Labilibaculum sp. DW002: one gene and its partners. The protein of the gene in region 2 interacts with the protein of the main gene of each other region in a pairwise test. Links are inferred from orthologs where the notes say so. Each region holds a gene or a part of one and is shown on either strand. Other genes may lie near its edges.

Evidence for each region.
Region 1: the proteins of L3049_RS02315 (region 2) and secA interact in binary tests that used the Escherichia coli proteins (3 or more experiments, as listed by UniProt). The link is inferred for Labilibaculum sp. DW002 from one-to-one orthologs.
Region 3: the proteins of L3049_RS02315 (region 2) and L3049_RS19435 interact in binary tests that used the Escherichia coli proteins (3 or more experiments, as listed by UniProt). The link is inferred for Labilibaculum sp. DW002 from one-to-one orthologs.

The regions. Positions count from the first base shown.
Region 1 is NZ_JAKJSC010000001.1:278,348-284,306, reverse strand. What follows is about bases 706-4,583. They hold secA (preprotein translocase subunit SecA), read right to left. Parts: upstream 4,203-4,583; coding sequence 906-4,202; downstream 706-905. Other genes in these bases: L3049_RS01200 (hypothetical protein), read right to left, coding at 4,312-4,583; lgt (prolipoprotein diacylglyceryl transferase), read right to left, coding at 706-806. Outside these bases: more of lgt, read right to left, coding at 3-705; more of L3049_RS01200, read right to left, coding at 4,584-4,665; L3049_RS01195 (ferritin), read right to left, coding at 4,801-5,313; L3049_RS01190 (TetR/AcrR family transcriptional regulator), read left to right, coding at 5,560-5,959. UniProt on the Escherichia coli protein: Required for protein export, interacts with the SecYEG preprotein conducting channel.
Region 2 is NZ_JAKJSC010000001.1:594,488-599,567, reverse strand. What follows is about bases 1,261-4,259. They hold L3049_RS02315 (acyl-CoA thioesterase), read left to right. Parts: upstream 1,261-2,551; coding sequence 2,552-2,968; downstream 2,969-4,259. Other genes in these bases: L3049_RS02310 (SulP family inorganic anion transporter), read right to left, coding at 3,048-4,259; L3049_RS02320 (P-loop NTPase), read left to right, coding at 1,668-2,555; L3049_RS02325 (ATP-binding protein), read left to right, coding at 1,261-1,675. Outside these bases: L3049_RS02330 (damage-control phosphatase ARMT1 family protein), read left to right, coding at 1-810; more of L3049_RS02325, read left to right, coding at 800-1,260; more of L3049_RS02310, read right to left, coding at 4,260-4,679; L3049_RS02305 (threonine/serine exporter family protein), read left to right, coding at 4,922-5,080.
Region 3 is NZ_JAKJSC010000008.1:100,086-105,134, forward strand. What follows is about bases 875-3,842. They hold L3049_RS19435 (acyl carrier protein), read right to left. Parts: upstream 2,493-3,842; coding sequence 2,256-2,492; downstream 875-2,255. Other genes in these bases: rnc (ribonuclease III), read right to left, coding at 875-975; fabF (beta-ketoacyl-ACP synthase II), read right to left, coding at 979-2,232; purN (phosphoribosylglycinamide formyltransferase), read left to right, coding at 2,692-3,252; L3049_RS19445 (peptidoglycan DD-metalloendopeptidase family protein), read right to left, coding at 3,244-3,842. Outside these bases: more of rnc, read right to left, coding at 232-874; more of L3049_RS19445, read right to left, coding at 3,843-4,515; L3049_RS19450 (YitT family protein), read right to left, coding at 4,607-5,049. UniProt on the Escherichia coli protein: Carrier of the growing fatty acid chain in fatty acid biosynthesis.

The DNA of each region.
Region 1 (5,959 bases), 320 kb from region 2 along the record:
TTTTAAGCTTCTGGCTTTATTTTGAAAGATCGTATAAAAAAGAACAAACCAATTAAAACAAATGGAAGACTTAACCATTGTCCCATATTTAAAGCCATACCTTCTTCAAAAGCTTCCTGATTTTCTTTAATAAACTCAATAAAGAAACGAGCTGTGAAAATCAATATGAAAAAAGCTCCGAATAGCCTTCCACTATATTGTTTTGCATTTGTTTTCCAATACATAAAGAACAATACAACAAAGGAGATAAGATAGCAAATTGCTTCGTACAATTGCGCTGGATGTCTTGGTGCCAGAGGTTCAAATATTGAAGCTCTTACGAATTGAAATCCCCACTCAGAGTGAGTTTGAGTTCCAATAATCTCAGAATTCATCAGGTTACCCGTACGAATAAAGAATCCAGCCAATGCTACAGGAATAGCAACTCTATCAAGTACCCATAAAATAGATTTCTTACTCACCTTTTTCGAATAGAAATAAAGTGCGGCTAAAATTCCAATTGTTGCACCATGAGAGGCTAATCCTCCATGCCAGATCTTTAAAATTTCAGCAGGGTGTTGAGAATAAAATTCCCAACCGTAAAAAATCACATGACCTAATCGTGCACCAATTACGGTAGCAATTAAGGTATACATAAAAAGCTTCTCAAGCCACTCTAAAGGAATGCCTTCCTTTTTAAACATTCGCTCAACAAGTTGATATCCCAGTAAAAAACCAAGAGCAAATAGTAAACCATACCATCGTACAGCAATAGGGCCAATTTTAAATATTTCAGGATCTACATCCCAAAGGATTGATAGTAGCATAGTTGTTATTTTAAGTGTGCATTACTAAAACAGTAAATGGATTGTTCTTATAACAGAACAATCCATGTGAATTTAGTATGTTTTTTTTATTTATGAAAATTAAGCTGGAATTCCTTTACCGTGGCATTGCTTAAATTTCTTACCACTACCACAAGGACAAGGTTCGTTACGACCTACTTTTTGAACATTACGAACTGGTTCCATCTTTTTAGGTTCAGCTTTTTCACCACCACGACCCATTTCTTCTTTGGTCGTTTTCAAATTGCTCATATCTGTCCTTTTACGCTCTTCAGCTTGTCTTACTTCTTCAGGATCAGACAATGGAATGTGTCCTTTCATTAAGCTACTGATAACGCTTTTGTTTACACCTTCGACCATCGACTTGAACAAGTTGAAAGATTCAAATTTATAAATCAATAGTGGATCTTTTTGCTCGTAAGATGCATTCTGAACCGATTGTTTCAAGTCATCCATCTCACGTAGATGCTCTTTCCATGAATCGTCAATTGTTGCCAGAATAGCTACTTTTTCGTAGGCACGAACCAATTCTTCCGCTTCTGTTTCGTAAGCTTTCTTCAAGTTAGTTACAACCTGGAAATTCTTCGTTCCATCAGAAATAGGCACAACAATATTCTCGTACATTTCTGATTTTGTTTCATAAACATCTTTGATTACAGGATAAGCTTGCTTGCTAATTGTCTCAACTTTACGTCTATGAGCATCTAAAACAATTTCATGTAACTTGCTTGATATATCCTCCGGCTTTTCTTTCATGAACTCTTCCTCAGTAACAGGAGATTCAATTGAAAGTACACGAATTAGTTCCAGTTTGAAATCTTCGAAATCTCCACCATGGTATTCATTAACCACCGCTTCGCAAACATCGAACATCATATTAGCAATATCAACCTGAATACGCTCACCAAATAAAGCATGACGACGACGCTTATAAATGACTTCACGTTGAGAGTTCATAACATCATCATATTCAAGCAAACGCTTACGAATACCGAAGTTATTCTCTTCAACTTTCTTCTGAGCTCTTTCAATAGATTTAGAAATCATTGAGTGCTGAATCACTTCACCATCCTCAATACCCATTCTATCCATCAACTTCACAATACGATCTGAGCTAAACAGACGCATCAAATCATCCTCAAGAGAAACAAAGAACTGAGAAGAACCAACATCTCCCTGACGACCGGCACGACCACGTAACTGACGGTCGACACGACGAGAATCGTGACGCTCTGTACCAATAATCGCAAGACCACCGGCAGCTTTCACCTCATCGCTCAATTTAATATCGGTACCACGACCCGCCATATTGGTTGCAATCGTTACGGTTCCTTTATAACCTGCTTCGGCAACAATATCTGCCTCACGCTGGTGTAATTTTGCATTCAGTACATTGTGTTTAATGCCTCTTAGTTTCAACATTCGGCTCAAAAGTTCCGAAATCTCAACCGAAGTTGTACCCACAAGAACCGGACGACCTGCTTTTACAAGCTCTCCAATTTCATCGATAACTGCATTGTACTTCTCACGCTTCGTCTTATAAACTAAATCTTCTCTATCATCACGAGAAATAGGACGGTTTGTTGGAATAACAACCACATCCAACTTATAGATATCCCACAATTCACCCGCTTCAGTTTCTGCTGTACCTGTCATACCCGAAAGCTTGTGGTACATTCTAAAGTAGTTCTGAAGTGTAATGGTTGCAAAAGTCTGTGTTGCAGCCTCAACCTTCACACTTTCCTTTGCTTCAATCGCTTGATGTAATCCATCGGAATAACGACGACCTTCCATAATACGCCCCGTCTGCTCATCAACGATCTTGACCTTACCATCCATAAGAACATACTCAACATCCTTCTCGAAAAGTGAATAGGCTTTTAATAACTGGTTTACGGTATGTACACGCTCAGATTTAACCGCATAGCTTTGGATCATCTCATCCTTAGTTTTCAGCTTCTCTTCATCAGACATGTCCGATTTCTCGATAACTGCAACTTCTGATCCAATATCCGGAAGAACAAAGAATGACGAATCATCACTATCGTCCGTAATCAAATCGATACCAATATCAGTTAACTCAATAGAGTTTTGCTTCTCATCAATAACAAAATACAAGTCATCTGTAATGATGTGCATGTTTTTGTTATTCTCTTGCATGTAGAAGTTCTCAGTCTTCAACAATAAAGCTTTATTTCCTTGCTCACTTAAGAATTTAATAAGTGGCTTCATTTTTGGCATCCCTTTGAAAGTTCTAAGCAATAACTTAGCGCCTTCTTCCAGCTCCTTCTTATCCTCGCTCTTTAATAAACGCTTCGCATCGGTGAACATTTTCATCACCAAATCAGTCTGCGCTTTAGCCAATTTCTGCACCTTAGGCTTTAGCTCATCGTATAACTGATGCTCTCCTCTAGGAACAGGACCAGAAATAATCAATGGCGTACGAGCATCATCAACTAATACCGAGTCAACCTCATCGACGATTGAATAGTTATGACGACGCTGAACCAAATCTTTAGGATTGGTTGCCATATTATCACGTAGGTAATCGAAGCCAAACTCATTGTTTGTACCGAAAGTAATATCGCAAGCATAAGCTGTACGTCGCTCATCTGAATTAGGTGTATGCTTATCGATACAATCTACTGACAAACCGTGGAATTGGTAAATAGGTCCCATCCACTCCGAGTCACGTTTTGCCAGATAGTCATTCACGGTAATAACATGAACACCACGACCTGTTAATGCATTTAAGAATACCGGAAGGGTTGCAACAAGGGTTTTACCCTCACCAGTCGCCATCTCAGCAATTTTACCTTGGTGAAGTACAATACCACCAATCAACTGAACATCGTAGTGAACCATATTCCATGTAATTTCTGTACCCCCTGCTAGCCATGAATTGAAATACACCGCTTTTTCTCCGTCAATTTGCACATTATCGTAATGTGGCGCTAAATCTCTGTCAAACTGAGAAGCAGTAACTTCCAATTCATCATTCTCAGTAAATCTACGAGCTGTATCCTTAACAACAGCAAAAGCCGTTGGAAGAATTTGATCTAAAACCTCTTCAATCTTATCATCAATATCCGACTCAATCTTATCTATTTTATCGTATATTTCTTCCTTTTCATTAACAGAAAGCTTACCATTTTCAATCTTCTCTTTCAAGCTTGAAACTTCATCTTTTTCAGCTTGAATATGATCTTGTATTTTTTGCTTTAACTTATCTGACTCTCCACGAAGTTCATCAGTTGTAAGTTGCGTAATCCTATCGTATTCTAATTTAATTTGTCCTAAATATGGACTCAACTCTTTAAGGTCTCTATCTGCCTTATTGCCAAACAGTTTACCTAATGCACTATCTATAAAACCCATTTTGTGTTTATTGATTTCAATATGAATAAACGCCCTCGATGCAATGCGTCGAAAACTCAATATATTTATGATGTAATAATTTCTTGTCTGAACGACAAATTGGTAAGAATTAGCTTAATACAGGTGCTCTAACCCGAAAATCACCATCCAGAATAGTCGAGATGTAAACTTCTGGTGCAAGTTTGAAGCATTGAAAGTCTTCCAAAATTGGCACACTTTCTACGTCAATGTCTTGATTTAAAGGTGGAAATTTTGGTAAGTTTTGAAGTAAAGAAACTTCATTCGTAGTATGAATAGAAGATCCAGTAAAGTGATCCTGTTCAACTTGAACAAGAATTGGTGATGAATAAGCTTCATCAATATTATCAACATGATCGGCATACCATTCGGCAAACAGTTGCTGATCGATAGCAAACTCCTGACCATTGGCCGTTGGAACTGCTGCCGCACAACCTGTGAGCACACAAAAAACTACTATGAGATACCTGTTCATGTCCATTGAGACCAAAAGTAGAAATTTTTATTGATTTAACACCTTTACATCATAAAAAAAAGCCCCACTATGTGAGGCTTTCAAATATTGAATGGTTTAAAATCCTTAAGCTTTTGTTGTATCAATAAAAACTCTTGATCTGAATTCTTTATCCATCATGTAGAGACCATTACCTTGGCAACCAATCATTTTTAACTGATCGATAATCTCACCAACTCCAGCCTCTTCTTCTACTTGCTCGTCAACAAACCACTGCAAGAAATTAACTGTTGCGTGATCTTTCTCTGCAATAGCAACATTAACACACTCGTTAATTAAGCTTGTTACTTTCTCTTCGTGCTTTAATGTTTCTTCATAAATGTTTAAAACACCATCCCACTCCGAAGGCACTTCAGCAATTGGTTCAAGAATAACTCTTCCACCACGCTCATTTACAAAATCTAACATTTTCATAGCATGTGAAGTCTCTTCTTCGAACTGAACTTTCATCCAATTTGAGAATCCCGACATGCCATTTGTATTAAAATAGTTAGACATTGATAAGTAAAAGTATGCAGACCAAAATTCAGCATTAATCTGCTCATTCAAGATCTTCTCTACATTTTTATTTAAAGCCATAATAATATTTTTAGTGTATTCTAATTTTACCCAAAAATAAGAAGAATTAAGTGAATGCAGCAGAAATGCTAATGTAGATTGATTCTATTTTGCATATACTGTAAAATCACATTCCTAAATTTGATCCTAAAAAATGTTAAGATCATCGAGTAAGTATATTTTTTATTAATAATTTTCTTTGATAGTTCAAAAATCTAGCTTAGGTTTGCACAATGTAAACTGATTTTGATTATTTAGTATACTTATATGAAAATAGGTGATAAGAATATAGAAAAAGTGGTATTGAATTGCACAAAGACTCTCCTTCTGCAATCTGGAGTTAAGGGATGGAACATGGATGATTTGGCAAGAGAATGCGGTATGTCTAAAAGAACCCTTTATAAGATCATAGGCAATAAAGAAGACTTATTATACAAATGTTATTCTGATAACATGGACATAGTCATCAATTCCTTTAAAACCTACTCCGAGCAAGATAAGGATTACCATACTTTACTTGAAAACATGGCGAATCAACAAATTGAACATGTTGAGGAATTTATCATTGTCAATTTTAAAACGATTAAAACTGAATACCCCAGAATAGAAGCTATGATTCACGAGAAACTAATTACTCGAAGAAGTATGCTTATTGATTTTTTAGAAG
Region 2 (5,080 bases):
GGGAAATTTAAACCTGAGCCAAGGCAGGCAAAGGAATTTTTCACAAAAGCAGATTATATTATCACCAATAGTAAATCCTTATCAGCACCTTATATTTCTTTGCTTTTGCATCGTTTAGCAAAAAAAACCTTTGCAACAGAAAACTTATATGCTGATGAAAAGAAAGAAGCAAACGAATTGCTCTATTCACAGTATGAAAATTGGCAAACGTTAGTAAATGAGGCCAAGAACCCATTGCATTTAGCTGCAAAATTATCCGTAATAGGAAATATTATTGACTATGGAGCACACTCTGTTCCTGATGATATTCTTGCTGAAATTGAAACGCTTCTAAAGAAAGAGTTTGCGATAGATGATCGATGCAAAATGTTCGATGCAATAAATAAGGCAAAAAGTGTTTTGTATATAGGCGATAATGCAGGAGAAATTGTATTCGATAAGTTATTTATTGAAACTTTAAAACATCCAAATTTAACATTTGTTGTTCGTGACGAACCTATTATTAATGATGTGACTCTTCAAGATGCTAATTCGATAGGATTACAGGATGTTTGTACGGTCATATCTAACGGACATGATGCTCCATCTACATTACTTGAGAATTGTTCTGAAAACCTACAATCCTTATTTGAGAGTGCTGATGTAGTGATTTCTAAAGGCCAAGGAAATTTTGAAGGTTTACTAAATGAGAAAAGAGTGAATCTATTCTTTCTTTTAATGACTAAATGTGATTTAATGGCTAATAAACTTGGTGTAAAAAAGAGAGACTTGGTTATTACTGAAAATAAGAGAGGAAACTATGGCTTATAAAGTTGCTATTGTTAGTGGCAAAGGAGGAACAGGTAAAACAACTGTTGCTGTTAATTTGTTTTCTGCAATTGACGAAAAATGGACAAAAAATGTTCAATTAGTAGATTGTGATGTAGAAGAGCCAAATGATTTACTATTTTTTAGAAATACGAATGTTGAAAGTCATGAGGTCGTTAATCAGCCTGTTCCTGAAATTAATACAGAGAAATGTACTTTTTGTAAAAAGTGTGAAGAGTACTGTGAATTTAATGCAATTTCAATAATTCCCTCGGTGAATTATGCTGTTGTTGATCCGAACTTGTGCCATTCGTGTGGCGCATGTCTTCATGCGTGTAAATTTGATGCAATTGCAGAAGTAGATCATACTATTGGAGAGATAACACATTATCGGACAGAGAATGGAGCTAGATTAGTTGAGGGAAGCTTGCGTATTGGCTCACCAATGCAAACACGAATTATAAAAGATTTAAAATCAAGTATTGGAGTAGAAGAGGGAATTGTCATTTTTGATGCGCCTCCAGGTACCAGTTGTCCTGTGGTTGAAACGGTTTCCGAAGCAGACTTTGTAATTCTTGTAACAGAACCAACACCTTTTGGCTTATATGATTTGCAATTAACCGTAGACCTGATGAAAGAAATGAAGAAACCTTTCGGGTTGGTTATTAACAAGGCCGGTTTAGGTGATTTAGAGGTTTACAAATATTTAAAAGAGGAGAATATAGAATTGCTTGCAGAGATTCCTTTTGATAAAGAATATGCAGTGCAATATGCAAAAGGGCAGTTGCTTACAAATATTCCACCGCTAATTGAACAAGAATATTTAAAATTGGCAATTTACTTGAAAAACAGAATGAAAAATGATTGAAATTACCATACTTAGCGGTAAAGGCGGAACAGGAAAAACGGGGTTAACTGCAGCTTTAGCTTCGGTTGCTTCCAATACAGTATTTGCTGATATTGATGTAGATGCTCCAGATCTTCATTTAATTTTAGAACCGAAAATCAAGGAGACTCATGTTTTTCAAGGTGCTCGAATTGCAAGTATTGATACCGAGATTTGCACCAATTGTGGGATATGTAAAGCCGAGTGTCGCTTTGGGGCAATTCATTATAAAACGCAAGGTGGATTAGAGATAAATCCATTTGAGTGCGAAGGTTGCAGACTTTGTGAAAGAATTTGTCCTGTTCAAGCGATCGATTCGGAGCACAGTATAAATAACCATTGGTTCGTTTCTGATACTCGCTTTGGTTCTCTTTTGCATGCGAAAATGGGTCCCGGTGAGGAGAATTCAGGTAAGCTGGTTTCGGTAGTTAGAAAAAAAGCCAAAGAAAAAGCTCGTAGTATAAATGCCGATTTTATATTGAATGATGGACCTCCAGGAGTTGGCTGCGCTGCAATTGCATCGGTTACTGGTGCCGATAAAATAATTTTAATTACGGAACCAAGTAAATCCGGTTTTCATGATGCAATTCGATTAATGGAACTGGTAAAAAGTTTTTCTGTTCCAATGTATGCGGTTATCAATAAGCATGATATTAACCCTGAAATAACAGGGCAAATGGAACGCTTCTTCACTATTCAAGGAGTTGAAGTAATTGGTAAAATACCTTTCAGCGAATGCATGGTAGAATCTATTGTAGCAAAGAAAACAATTGTTGAATTTGATCCTAAATCTAATATTTCAGAAACAATTCGAGAAATTTGGCACAATGTTACAGAGCCAGTAATTGAAGCAAAGAAATGATATCAGGCGAATATAAAATAAGACCACGTTACGACGAGGTTGATCAAATGGGATACGTGTATCACGGTAATTACGTGAGCTATTGTCATCAAGCGAGAACAGAATTACTGCGTAACTTTGGTGTTAATGATAAAGTTTTGGAAGATAATGGGATTATGATGCCCGTAATTGAGATGAACTTGAAATATTTAAAGCCTTCAGGCTACGATAATGAGCTAACGATTAGAACATGTATTAAAAAGTTACCTACTACTCGTTTTTATATTGAGTTTGTTTTTGAAAATGATAAAGGAGAAAAAGTGTGCAAAGCCGATTCAACTGTTGTATTTGTAGATAAGGATAGTCGAAAGCCTCAACGTACTCCAGAATTGATTTTAAATGCTTTACAAGCAGAGTTTGAAATGGTAAGCTAATTAATTTGAACTTTTACGATTAGATTTCAAATATGAAAAAAACCGGACGATTAGCTTTTGCTTACGTCCGGTTTTCCTTTTACTTTAAAAATGCTTTTGCTGATTGAAGAGCATCATCAAAATTATCGAAAATGTCTTTTTGTGATATGAAATCGGCAATTTCGCTACGATTAATTTCTTGCAAAACTTCTTTGTTCACTCCAGATAAAATCACCTTTGTCTTTCTTTTTTCCATGCTTTTAATGATTTCGGTGAAGTTGTGAATTCCAGTTCCATCGATAAATGGTACGTGTCGCATTCGAATGATCAGTACAGCAGTTGAACCTTTAAGATTTCGCAATGTTTCCTGGTAACGTTTTGCGGCAGCAAAAAAGAACGGTCCACTAATTTCATATATTTCAATCTCCTTTGGAAGTTGATTGTAATTCTGAATTTCATCGGATTCGAATTCTGGTTGAAATACACCATTAATTTTCGACATACGATACATGAAAATTAAGGCAGCCAAAACAATTCCCATTTCAATGGCTACAGTTAAATCTACCAATACCGTTAGAAAGAAAGTAGTAAGCAATACAATGATATCAAATCTTGATCCTTTAAGTATTGAACGGAAAGATCGCCACTCACTCATGTTGTAGGATACTACAATTAAGATACCCGCAAGACAAGACATTGGAATTAATTTTGCCCACTGTCCGAAGATCAACATGATTAGAAGTAAAGTTAACGCGTGAATGATACCTGCAATTGGTGTTCTTCCGCCATTTTTTACATTGGTAGCTGTTCTTGCAATGGCGCCTGTTGCAGGAATACCGCCGAATATTGGTGAAAATAGATTTGCAACTCCTTGAGCTATTAATTCGGTGTTCGAACGATGATTTCCACCAATCATACCATCGGCAACAACAGCAGATAATAAAGATTCAATTGCACCTAAAATAGCAATGGTAATGGCAGGTTGAATATAATTAGGTATTTGAGACCAATCGAGGTTAGGCATATCAAAGCTAATTGAATTAGGAATGCTTCCATAAACCGATTCAATCGTATCTACAGGCATATCAAATGCTTGCACCAAGGCTGTCATTGCGAGTATAGCAATAAATGAACCAGGTATTTTAGGAATAATTTTACCAGCGAATAAGGTAAGTAAAATTGTACCTGCGCTAATCGCAATAGAATACAGGTTAATACTCGATAAATTTGAAAAATAGCAAACCCATTTAGCAATAAACTCTGAAGGGATTTCGTCTATTTGCAAGCCAAATGCAGCTTTCATTTGAGTAGAGAAAATCACTAAAGCAATACCCGAAGTGAAGCCAACAATTAAGGGGTGTGGGATAAATTTTAAAACAGCACCTAATCGTAAAAGACCAAATAGGATGAGAATAATTCCGGCTAAAAAGGTCGAAATCATTAAACCATCTACTCCATATTGGCTAACAATACCGTAAACGATAACAATGAAAGCACCAGTTGGACCTCCAATTTGAACGCGGCTACCTCCCAAAAGGGAAATTATAAATCCAGCTACAATTGCTGTTATTAATCCTTTTTCTGGCGAAACACCCGAAGCAACGGCAAAAGCAATAGCTAATGGCAGTGCCACAATACCTACAATTATTCCTGCAAATAAATCTTTTTGAAAAGATTGAGCATTATAACCCTTGAGAACAGAGAATAATTTAGGTCTAAAAATAGACTTCATTTCTTAAGTTTTGTTTGATTGAGCCTGCAAAAGTAATGCATATTGGCTCTCGTTATCCTCAATACTTGCTATATTTTTAAAAAAGTGAAAAATTTATCAAAATGAAATATAAGATGATTGAAATATGTATTGTTTACTAGTTGATTTCTTTTGTCATATTTGCTCTAAGTGAATTGTACTGCTTAAATTAATTGTATTTTTGTTCGATTTTTCGAAACAAAAGATTGGTTAAAAACTAGAAAATGCAAATTCCAGAGAAATACAAATTTATAGTGCAGTTGGGCAAAGCTCTACATACCTACGGTGTGCCTTCTTATAAATCTCAAATTTATTTAACTGAGATTGCAGAGAAGAAAGGGATTAAAGGCAGTTTTATGGATACACCCACCTGGATAAACTAC
Region 3 (5,049 bases), on a different replicon or contig from region 2:
GAAGTTAATAATTTGACACTATATTTGCCTCTGGAGAGCGAATCTATAAGAAACAATCTCCTTGATTAAAAATTTTGGTTAATAGTTAGATGAAAGGGCGGTTGTGGTTACCGTCCTTTTTTATGCCCAATTCTCAACTATATCCACTTGTTTACAACAGGACATAAGCATTTTTATTACACACAAAACTTGCCTGTAACAAATGAGAACTCTAATAAAAATTTTAGATTGTTAGGATGCCATTTCTTTTTGGCGAATGCGCATTAGCGCTTCTTGTGCAGCCTTCTGCTGAGCTTCCTTTTTCGAAGTTCCTTTTCCGCTTCCCATTTTCACTTCCTCTACCTCAACATCTGAAGTAAACAAAGGCAAACGCAAGACTTTGTCTACACCTCCTTCGTGGGTATCAAAAACAATATCTTTCTTATTCTTTTGAGCCCATTCAATAAGTTTACTCTTAAAATTTGTTTCTACAGTAACCACCTCTTCAATGTTTATGTAGTTGCGAAAGATTTTATCCTCGATAAAGGTTTTTGTTATAGTATATCCCTGATCCAGATAAATAGCTCCAATTAAAGCTTCGAATGCATCACCATAAATATGCTTATTGTTATTCAGGTTTACATTTGACATCACCTGTTTATCCAAGCCAATTGTAAGAGCCAATTTATTTAAAGATTCACGGCTAACAATTTTTGATCGAATCTGAGTAAGAAAACCCTCACTCTTGTTGGGAAAGTATTTGTATAGAATGTCAGCAATAATAGATCCTAAGATTGCATCTCCAAGGTATTCAAGACGCTCATTATTCATAGGAACTCCATCCTTACAAGGGATAGATGCTGATTTATGTACTAACGCAAGTTGGTACAAATCGTGTTTGATGGGTGTAAAACCCAAAAGATCAAAAGACAATCCATAAAACTCCCTCTTAGGTAAGAAACGAAGTTTTATGGATTGAATAATAGACTTAATCACAAATTACTCAGTAAATGATTTGAAAATTACTGAAGCATTGTGTCCACCAAAACCAAACGTGTTGCTTAAAGCAGCTCTGATAGGGCGCTCTTGAGCAGTGTGTAGAGTAAGGTTTAATTTCTCATCAATCTCAGGATCCTGTTCTCTGTGATTGATAGTTGGCGGTACAGTAGAGTTTTTAATTGCTAGAATACTAGCGATAGCTTCAACTGAACCGGCAGCTCCCAAGAGGTGACCTGTCATTGATTTTGTGGAACTAATGTTCACTTTGTATGCATGCTCACCTAAAACAGTCTTAACTGCTCTCAATTCAGGAATATCTCCTACAGGAGTAGATGTTCCGTGAACGTTGATGTAGTCTAGTTCATCAGGTTGCATATTAGCGTCGCTAATAGCCATTTTCATAGCGTTAATAGCACCGCGTCCTTCTGGATGTGTCGCTGTCAAGTGATAAGCATCACCAGACATCCCGCCACCAACAACTTCTGCATAAATCTTCGCACCACGAGTTTTAGCGTGTTCATATTCTTCAAGAATAAGAGCACCAGCTCCTTCTCCCATTACAAAACCATCACGGGTTTTACAAAATGGACGAGATGCTTGAGTGTATTCTTCGTTGTTAGTTGAAAGGGCCTGCATTGAGTTAAATCCTCCTAATCCCGCTTCATTGATAGAAGCTTCTGAACCACCTGATATAAAAATATCAGCTTTACCCAAACGGATATAGTTCATTGCGTCAATCATAGCGTGAGTGGAAGAAGCACATGCAGAAACTGTACCGTAGTTCGGTCCCTGGAAACCATATCTCATAGAAATATGACCGGCAGCAATATCAGAAATCATCTTAGGAATAAAGAAAGGAGAGAAACGAGGAGTTCCGTCCCCGTTTGCATATCCTGTAACTTCATCTAAGAAAGTCTTAATACCGCCAATTCCAGAACCCCAAATTACTCCGGCTCTTGTTAAATCTTCGGCCTCCAAATCGAAACCCGCATCCCCAATTGCTTCTTTAACAGCAATTAAAGCATACTGCGTATAAAGATCGAGTTTACGAACTTCTTTGCGATCGAAATGCGCTTTTGGATCGAAGTTTTTAACCTCGCAAGCGAACTGAGTCTTGAATTTTGAAGCATCGAATTGCTGAATCTTATCAGATCCGCTCTTTCCATTCTTCAAACTTTCCCAATATTCAGCAATATTATTACCGATTGGGTTAATGGTTCCAAGACCAGTTACTACTACTCTTCTAAGTTCCATAAAAAAGGTTCTGGGTTAATTAATTACTTAGCGTTTTCTTCGATATAAGAAATTGCGGCACCTACAGTCCCGATGTTCTCAGCTTGATCGTCTGGAATAGCAATGTTAAATTCCTTTTCGAATTCCATGATTAACTCAACTGTATCCAATGAATCAGCTCCTAGGTCATTAGTGAAGCTAGCTTCAACAGCAACTTCTGTTTCATCAACACCCAATTTGTCAACAATGATTGCTTTTACTCTAGATGCAATATCAGACATAACTTTAAAATTTTAGATTAATATTTAAAAAACTAATTAATTTCTAACTCTGCAAAGAAATAAATTTAGGATATAAAATCAAACTTATTTCCACATAGTTGGTCGCAAAGATAATCCTTTTTCCTTTTCTGCGAAATAATTCCCCTTCGAAATGCATTTTGCATATATTTGTATAATTGAGACAACACTAAAAACCGACATGAAAAAAATAGCCATTTTTGCTTCTGGATCAGGAAGTAACGCTGAAAATATTGCAAGATATTTTAGCAATAAACCTGATTTTGAAATTTCTGCAATACTTTCTAACAACGCTAATGCCTTTGTGCTATCCAGAGCGAAAAACTTAAATATTCCAACTTTCGTTTTTTCCCGCTCAGAATTTAACGAAACGGATAAAATCGTTGATTTTTTAGCCGAAAAACAGGTCGATTTTATTGTTTTAGCAGGATTTCTATGGCTACTTCCTCTTAATCTATTGCGGAAATTTTCGAATTCTATTGTTAATATTCACCCAGCTCTACTTCCTAAGTATGGAGGAAAAGGAATGTACGGAATGAATATTCACAAAGCTGTTGTTGCAAATAAAGAAACCGAAACTGGAATTTCCATTCACATGGTAAATGAAAAATACGATGAAGGTAAAATTGTTTTTCAAACGAAATGTGATGTTTTTCCAAACGACACTGCTGATGATGTAGCCGAAAAAATTCATCAATTAGAGTACGAATTTTTCCCTAAAATTATTGAGCAATTACTCTAAGGTAATTGCTTCTTCTTTATTAAGCTCTTTCATTAAGCTCTCCATCACTAACTGATATCGTACTTCGTTCTCCTTTTTAACAGGAGAAACGGGAGGCGATTTCATCCTTAATGGATTGATTGCTTTTCCATTTTTATGAACTCTAAAATCTAAATGTGGTCCCGTAGCTAAACCTGTCGCACCAACATAACCTATAACTTGTCCTTGTTTTACTCTGGATCCAACACTTACATTTTTACCGAAACGCGAAAAATGCATGTAAGTCGTTGTATAGACTGAGTTGTGTTTAACCTTAAGATAACGTCCTCCTCCTCTTTTCTGGAATCCTCTCTTCACAATCACACCATCGCCAATGGTCATTACAGGCGTACCTGTTGGTGCAGCATAGTCGATTCCATGATGAGCACGATAACGTTTAAGAACCGGATGAAAACGTCTATTTGAAAACTTAGAACTTATGCGGGAAAAACGAAGTGGGGCCTTCAAGAATGCTTTCTGCAAACTCTTTCCTTCTTCATCAAAATAACCTCCTTTTTCTCCATCAGTAAAAGCAAAGGCATAATTATTCGATTTGTGGTGAACAAAGTTCGCTGCAATCACATCAATTTGATGAATAGATTCACCATCAATCATTTCTTCATCGTAAATCACATTAAATTCATCTCCCTTTCCAATTCCAAAGAAATCAATCGTCCAAGCATAAATATCTGACAATTCCATTGAGAGAACCGGATCTGCTCCTGCATCGACCATAGCATTCCACAGCGATGATTCAATTGTACCTTTTATTTGTCTCCTATGTTTAACAATTTCCTTTTCGCCCTTAAATACATTTAAGGTATCACGTAAGTCAAAAACAATATATTCAACAGGCGTATTCTCGTAAACGAAATATTCTGGCGTTTTTAAACTATCCTTTGTAAAGAGAACTGAATATTCATGTCCAGATTTAATTCTACGAACATTAAATACCTTCTTAGCTTTTCTAGCTATTTTATCGATTGTTCCGAAGCTAACATCATATTGTCTCAAAATAGTAGACAAACTATGATTTCTCTTTACTCTATTGGTTTCGACATTAAATTCTTCAATTGGAAATCCATACTTTAAATGAATTTGTTCTTTTTCCGTTGTATCAATTACAACTGTTTCCTGTGCAATTTCTTTTACTTGATTCTCTTTCGAAAGCCATTTTAAAACAATTAAACCTAAGAGAACAGCACCTGCAATCAGGAAGAATTTATAATTGAAGAATTTTTTCATCGTGGATCGTTATTTTTTAGAAGCCTAAAGGTATAACTATTATTATAGTTGTACAACAAGCTATTACCCATCTTTATTGATTTAAGCTTTTTTAAGACTTTATCTTATCGAATCCTTGTCCGTATACACCCATTACCGATCCCATAGATATGAAAGCGTCTGGGTCTACAATTTTTACCATTTTAAGTATAGCTTGCGAATCTTTCTTCTTTGCTAAAAGCATCAAAACTTTTACATCTTGTTGAGAGTAGCCACCTTTGGCCTCTAGAACCGTTAATCCTTGATCAAGATTTAAAACAACTTCATTACGAATTTCTTCATGCTTTTTGGTGAAAATAAAAATTTGAACAGATTGTTTAGCTCCTTCAATCGCCATATCAACACAATAAGCACTCACTCCCATAGCTACAAAACCATAGACTACTTGCTCAATGGAATTTGAGATAAAATATGATGAAGAGATAATAATCAGATCCAGAGTTAAAAGAAGTTGACCTGGGCTGTAATTTCGATATTTATTAATCATCATGGCAA